3 regions of the Streptomyces sp. NPDC088747 genome follow, and region 2 is predicted to be linked to each of the others. Evidence: riboswitches for the same ligand, from Rfam matches in the RefSeq annotation. Region 2 holds a riboswitch; each other region holds the start of a gene.
What was found. A riboswitch is a leader RNA that binds a small molecule or an ion and turns the genes downstream of it on or off. The one in region 2 is predicted to bind cobalamin.
Positions count from the first base shown of each region.

Region 1: it holds a riboswitch for cobalamin, as region 2 does, so the genes downstream of both, ACIP79_RS29665 (cobalamin biosynthesis protein) here and ACIP79_RS08915 (CbtB-domain containing protein) in region 2, are expected to answer to the same signal.
Region 3: it holds a riboswitch for cobalamin, as region 2 does, so the genes downstream of both, ACIP79_RS03970 (ABC transporter substrate-binding protein) here and ACIP79_RS08915 (CbtB-domain containing protein) in region 2, are expected to answer to the same signal.

Region 1 is NZ_JBIVKZ010000014.1:221,460-223,716, reverse strand. Features, by position in the region: gene ACIP79_RS29675 (anion permease) at 1-694, shown strand, start outside; gene ACIP79_RS29670 (hypothetical protein) at 707-928, shown strand; cobalamin riboswitch at 1,085-1,228, shown strand; gene ACIP79_RS29665 (cobalamin biosynthesis protein) at 1,328-2,257, shown strand, end outside.
Region 2 is NZ_JBIVKZ010000003.1:121,884-124,140, forward strand. Features, by position in the region: gene ACIP79_RS08905 (histidine phosphatase family protein) at 1-71, shown strand, start outside; gene ACIP79_RS08910 (CbtA family protein) at 155-913, opposite strand; gene ACIP79_RS08915 (CbtB-domain containing protein) at 934-1,155, opposite strand; cobalamin riboswitch at 1,190-1,340, opposite strand; gene ACIP79_RS08920 (enoyl-CoA hydratase/isomerase family protein) at 1,437-2,257, opposite strand, start outside.
Region 3 is NZ_JBIVKZ010000001.1:801,491-803,747, forward strand. Features, by position in the region: gene ACIP79_RS03970 (ABC transporter substrate-binding protein) at 1-809, opposite strand, end outside; cobalamin riboswitch at 879-1,064, opposite strand; gene ACIP79_RS03975 (hypothetical protein) at 1,168-1,548, shown strand; gene ACIP79_RS03980 (alpha-amylase family protein) at 1,538-2,257, opposite strand, start outside.

The DNA of each region.
Region 1 (2,257 bases), on a different contig from region 2:
GGCGGGCCTGGTCTCGCTGGCCCACGGCACGAACGACGCGCAGAAGACGATGGGCATCATCACCCTCGCGCTGGTCACCGGCGGCGTGATCGCGCCGGACTCGAACCCGCCGACCTGGGTCATCGTCTCGGCCGGTATGGCCATCGCGCTCGGCACCTACCTGGGCGGCTGGCGCATCATCCGCACGATGGGCAAGGGCCTCACCGACCTCGCGCCGCCGCAGGGCTTCGCCGCCCAGACCAGCGCCGCCACGGTCATCCTGGCCTCCTCCCACCTGGGCTTCTCGCTCTCCACCACGCAGTCGTGCTCCGGCGCGGTGATGGGTTCGGGCCTCGGCCGCAAGGGCGGTGTCGTCCGCTGGTCGACCGCGACCCGCATGTTCATCGCCTGGGGCCTCACACTCCCGGCGGCGGGCCTGGTCGGCGCCGGTGCGGAGTTCCTCACCAAGCAGGGCACCTGGGGCGTCGCCCTGACGGGTGCGCTCCTGGTGGCCGGCGCGGGGATCATCTGGAACCTGTCGCGCCGTCGCCCGGTGACCATCGACAACGTCAACGAGTTCGGCGCCGAGACCCCGGGCGTCGTCACGGCGGCGGTCGCCGCGGTCTCCCCGCCTCCCGCGGGCCCGCTCCCCGCCGACCTCAAGGCCACCATCCCGTCCCCGGACGCGGAGCCCACCGCTCCGGCCACGGTCTAAGGAACGAACAGCATGCACATCGACTGGGCAGCACTCGGCTCCGTGTTCGGAGTCAGCCTGGTGGCCACCGTGGCACTGGTGGGCCTCTTCACCCTGGGCATCGTCGGCCTCTCCAAGCGCGAGTCCGCGACGGCCACGGGCGGCAGCGCCGCCCTCGCGGTCACCGGCGCGTACGCCTGCTTCGCGGCGTGCGCGGCGGCGGTGGCGTACGGGATCTATCTGATCGTGGCCTGACGGCCCGTCACAGCGAAGAGTCACGTATGGGGCGCACTTCCCGGTGCGCCCCATACGTGTGTTTCCCCGCGCCCGGCCACGAGAGCGGCGTGATCTTGGTCGGCCCCGTGTGGGCCTCAGCACACTCCTCCGTCGCAGGTCAACGGCAAGTTGACGGGTCTTCCAACGCCGTGGTGGACTGCCGGGGCCAAGTACGGCGGCAAGAGAGGAAGCCGGTGTGAATCCGGCGCGGTCCCGCCACTGTCACCGGGGAGTGAAGTCCCCGGAAGCCAGGAACTCTCACCGCCGGTCTCTTCTAACCAGGGCGCGGACACCCTGAGTGAGGACATATCGCCATGCGCGGCTGCCCATTTGACCTGCGAAAGACGGCTGTGCCCGACCTGACGGTCGGCTGAACCCATGCGTGCCGATCGCGTCTTCGCGTACGGCGCCGCCGCCGGCCTACTCGGTGACCTGCTGCTCGGCGATCCCCGCCGGGGGCATCCGGTCGCCGCTTTCGGGCGGGCCGCGGGTGCCGTGGAGCGGGTGCTCTGGCGGGACCACCGCGGCTGGGGCGCGCTGCACACGGCCGTGTGCGCCGGCGGTGCCGCCGGGCTCGCGGCGCTCGCCGCCCGTTCCGTACGCCAATCCCGTACCGCCTCCATCACGCTGACCGCGGCCGCCACTTGGGCCGTCGTCGGCGGAACCTCCCTCGGCCGGGAGGCGCGGGCGATCGGCGGCGCGCTCGCGGCCGGTGACGTCGAGGTGGCCAGGGAGCGGCTGCCGCATCTGTGCGGCCGGGATCCGCAGGCGCTCGACGCCGACGGGATCGCGCGGGCGGTCGTCGAGTCGGTCGCCGAGAACACCTCCGACGCCGTGGTGGGGGCTCTGGTGTGGGGTGCGGTGGCCGGCGTGCCCGGTCTTGTCGGGTTCCGGGCCGTCAACACCCTGGACGCGATGGTCGGGCACAGGTCCACCAGATACCGGCGCTACGGCTGGGCGTCCGCGCGGCTCGACGACCTCGCGGGCTGGCCCGGAGCGCGGCTCACCGCGCTCCTCGCGGCCGCCGCCGGAAGCGATCCGCGCGGCGCCCTGCGTGCCTGGCGCGCCGACGCGGACCGGCACCCGAGCCCCAACGCCGGCCCGGTGGAGGCCTCGTTCGCGGGGTCGCTCGGCGTGCGGCTCGGCGGAACCCTCGCGTACGGGGGAAGGGTCGAGCACCGGCCGGTCCTGAACGGGGCGGGCCGGGCCGTCGCGGTCGGCGACATCGAGCGGGCCGTACGGCTGTCCCGGCGGGTGAGTTGGCTCGCGTTCGGCGTGTGTGCCGCGGGAGTGCTGCTGAGGCGACGG
Region 2 (2,257 bases):
GACGCGCGGGCCGCTGGAACCTGCGGCTGGGACGGGTGCTGGACGAGCGGGAGCCCGACCCGGACAACTGAGCGGCGCCGGCCGACGGCACCGCGAACACGAGTGAGGGCCCCCGGAGACGTCCGGGGGCCCTCACTCGTGACGTGGATCGGGTCTAGTGGGGCGCGGCGACAGGCCGGCCCGCGGTGACCGTAGCCGGCCTGGGGTTCAGCAGCCGCTCGGCCAACTCGCCGAAGACGAGGCCGAATCCGCCCCACAGGGTGATCTGCATGGCCACCGCGGAGACGCGGAACCGCCACAGCACGGCGGCCGGGAAGTCGGCGGGCACCTCGTTGATGGCGGGCAGGAACGCGTACGCGAGCCCGATCACGAGGGCGAAGGCGGCCACCGCGGCGACGGTGGCGTGCCAGGTGCCCAGTCTGGGCGCGAGCCGCTTGCCCAGGATGGTGGCGGCGACCGCCAACAGGACGCCGAGCACCATCATCAGGAAGTACAGCGTGGTGCGCTTGGCGATGGTGCCGTGGTCGCCGACCGCCGGCGGATTGGCCGGGTACTTCAGGAACGGCACGACGTAGACGGTGAGCAGCGCGCAGCCGGACAGCAGCAGCGCGGTCGCCCGCGGGCTGAAGCGGCCCACGCGGCCGAGCGCGAAGCAGAAGGCGAGTGCCGCGATGCCGCCGAAGGCGACGCCGTAGATCAGGACGCCGGTGGCCAGACCGGCGGTGGACTGGAGGCTGCGGGAGACGAGTTCGACCTCGTGCACGTGGCCCGCGGCGTGCGACTCCTCGAAGCCGATCGCGCTGTCGACGCTCGGCTCACCGAGGAAGTAGGCGACGATCAGGGCGAGCACGCCGGCGCCGAGGCCGGCGAGCATGCCCCGCACGAGGAGGTTTCTTACCGTTGCGGAGTTCATGGGGTGCGCCGCGTCCTTCGTCAGTGGCAGGGGAAGCCGAGAAGGTGGCGGGCGTCGTGCACCCATTCATGGACTCCCTCGCCGGAGACGACGGAGGTGGCGCCCTGTTCGGCGCCGACGAAGTACAGCAGGACCAGCATCAGGACGCCGAAGAACACGGCCCAGGGAGCGATGTCCCTGAGCGGCAGTTTGGCCGGTACGACGGGAGTGGTGGGTGTCGGCTGGGCGACATGCTGCGCCATGGCAGGGCCTCCTCGGGAGTTCGCGTCCCATCTCGGTGGTGCACTGGACGACGGCTACGGGTCTGACTTGCCCCCCTCTCGCATAAGGGGTGGCTCACAGTGGCGCGACCGTGCCGGGTTCCCACCGGCTTCCGTTCTGCCGTCGTCGATATCGCACCGACGGTACCGCCTGGCGGGTACATGGCCAAGACCGCGCCACCTGGCGTGATCCATCACTCCCGGGCCCGGTGACCCGGCACACTCCGCCGGGCGGCCTTCGGCCGGAAGGCCCACCAGGGCGTCTACGGCGCGAACTCGGTTCCGCCGAGCCCGAGTTCGCGCGCGCCGAGCGGGACGAAGAAGCGGGCGACGTCCGCGTCGGTGACCTCGCCGAGCGTGGCCGGTGACCAGCGGGGGTCCCGGTCCTTGTCGATGACCTGGGCGCGGATGCCCTCCACCAGGTCGGGTGCGGTGAGGGCCGCGCAGGAGACGCGGTACTCCTGGTCGAGGGTCTGCTCCAGCGAACCGAGGTGCCGGGCGCGCCGCAGGGCGGCCAGGGTGACCTTGAGGGCGGTGGGCGACTTCGCGAGCAGTGTCCCGGCGGCTTCCTTGGCCGCCCGGTCACCGTCGGCGAGCAGCCGGTCGACGATCTCCTCGACGGTGTCGGCGGCGTAGCAGGAGTCGATCCAGGGCCGCCACGCGGCGAGTTCACCGGGCGGCGCCTGACGTGCGTACCGGTCCAGGACCTCCCGTACCGGCGCGTGGGCGAGTTCCGCCGTCAGCTTCGGCAGGGACTCGGACGGTACGAAGTGGTCGGCGAGGCCGCAGAGTTGGGCGTCGGCGGCGCCCACGACGGCTCCGGTCAGCGCCAGATGGGTGCCGAGTTCACCCGGCGCGCGGGACAGCAGGCGGGTGCCGCCGACGTCCGGCACGAAGCCGATGCCGGTCTCCGGCATGGCGACCCGCGAGCGCTCGGTGACGATCCGGACCCCGGCGTGCGCGGAGACGCCGACGCCGCCGCCCATCACGATGCCGTCCATCACGGCGACGTACGGCTTGGGGTAGCGGGCGATGCGGGCGTTGAGCCGGTACTCGTCGCGCCAGAAGGCGGCGGAGGCCGTGC
Region 3 (2,257 bases), on a different contig from region 2:
ACGAGGACGTCGGGGTCACGGTCGGCGACGGTCTCCCAGTTGATCTGGGGCCATTCGTCGTGGGTGTCGTCGAAGACGTTGTGCGCGCCGAGGGTGCGGGTGATGGCGCCGGGGGCGCCGCAACAGCCCGCCATGTAGGGCGACTCGGCGTTGGCGAACCAGTACAGGAGGGTGACGTCGGAGGCGTCGATCCCGGCCGTGGCGGTCTTCACCCGCTTCTTGAGCGAGGTGACGAGCTTCTCACCGCGCTCTCGCACCCCGAACACCCGGGCGAGGTCGCGCACTTCGCCGTAGACGGTGTCCATCGTGAGCGGCTGTTTCCGTGAGCCGTCCCCGTCACCGGAGTTGTCCTTGCCGGCGCAGTCGGAGGGCGAGACGTACGTCGGTACGCCGAGCTTCTCGAACTGCTCGCGTGTCGCCACCCCGCCCTTGCCGAGCGTGGAGACGAAGGAGGCGGCGACGAAGTCGGGTTCGGCGTCCAGGACGCGTTCGAAGGAGGGGTTGTTGTCGGAGATCCGCTCGACCTCGGCGTTCTGCTTCTCCAGCCCCTTCAGCACGGGGTCGGTCCAGGTGGCGGTCCCCACCATCCGGTCGGCGAGTCCGAGCGAGAGCATGATCTCGGTGGTCCCCTGGTTGAGGGAGACCGCGCGCCGCGGCGGCGCGTCGACGCGTACCGCCTGCCCGCAGTTGTCGAGGGTGACGGCGGAACCGGCTTCCGTCGTGGCGGACGAACCGGATCCGCAGCCGGTCAGGAGCAGCGCCCCCGAGGACAGCAGGGCGGCATGGCGGGCAAGGCGTGCGAAAGGCACGGAAGGCGATCCCTTGGCGTCGAGGGCTCAAGCGCGGAGCCCGGTCGTACGGAGTTCCCCCGCGCTCTGAGGACCGCGGAGGCCGCCAGCAGGTCTTCGGACTCGGGATCACCCGGACGAGGCGCCTTCCCGGACCTCACGCGGTCCAGTGGCCGATGCCCCGCCCGTCACCCTCACCGCTGCGCGTCAGTTCCGGATTCGCACCGGATTCCCTGACCCACGTACATGGGTTCGACTGGCCTCGGCAAGCTATCACGGGGCGCGAAGCCGACGACCGGGCGGCCTCGACCTCTGCCTTTTCCCGGACCCGGCCACGCACTCCACCGCCGCCGAGTCGCACTCGACGGCGGTGGTAGTGGTGGTCGGTCCGGCATCGGTGGTGGGTCCGACGGCGGTGGTCGGTCCGACGGCGGTGGTCGGTTCGACGGCGGTGAGGGGTTCGACGCGGGTGATCGGGCCGACCACGGTGATCGGTTCGACGCCCGTGATCGACCCGACGCCGGTGGTCGGTTCGACGCCGGTGATCGGTTCGACGCCGGTGATCGGTTCGACGCCCGTGATCGACCCGACGCCGGTGGTCGGTTCGACGCCGGTGATCGGTTCGACGCCCGTGATCGGTTCGACGCCCGTGATCGGTTCGACGCCCGTGCTCGACCCGACACCCGTAGTCGGGCCGACGGCTCCCGAGGTTCGCCGTGCCGTCGGCCCGTCCGGCGGTGAAGGTGTTGTCAGCCGGTAGCCACCCTTTCCGGGTCGTCCGCGGTGGTGCCGACGCGCAGCCACCGGTATCCGTAGGCGGGGAGTTCGACGGGGAGCAGACCGTCGTCGGGCACCGTCAGTCCGGCGTGGCCGTCGTCGAGGAGATCCGTCAGCTTGCCGCCGGGGCCCGCCTCGGGCAGCCGCAGCCGTGCGGTGACCTGCCTTCCCGAGAAGTTGTGCAGGGCCAGCACCGCCCCGTCGCCGGTGCGGCTGACGTGGGCCAGCACGGAGCGCTCCCCCGTGTCCGCCAAGTGGTATTCGCCCCAAGCCAGTTCGGGCGCCTCCCGGTAGCGCTCGACGAACAGCCGGATGCGGCTCAGCAGCGAAGCGGGATCGCGGCTCTGCTCGTACACGTTGACCTTCCGGGGCCCGAACGCCCCTTCAACCATCGGGTTGGGGAAGGCCGTCGGATCGGCGGTGGAGAACCCCGCGCCCTCCTCCGGGGTCCACTGCATGGGCGTACGTACGGCCTGCCTGCCCTCGGCGGCCAGGTTCTCGCCCATGCCGATCTCCTCGCCGTAGAACAGCACGGGGGTGCCCGGCAGGGTGAAGAGCAGGCTGTAGGCGAGCTCGACGCGGCGCCGGTCGCCGCCGACCATCGGGGGCAGCCTGCGGCGCAGCCCACGGTCGTACAGCTGCATCTCCTTGTCCGGTCCGAAGGACGCGAAGACCTCGGCGCGTTCGTCCTC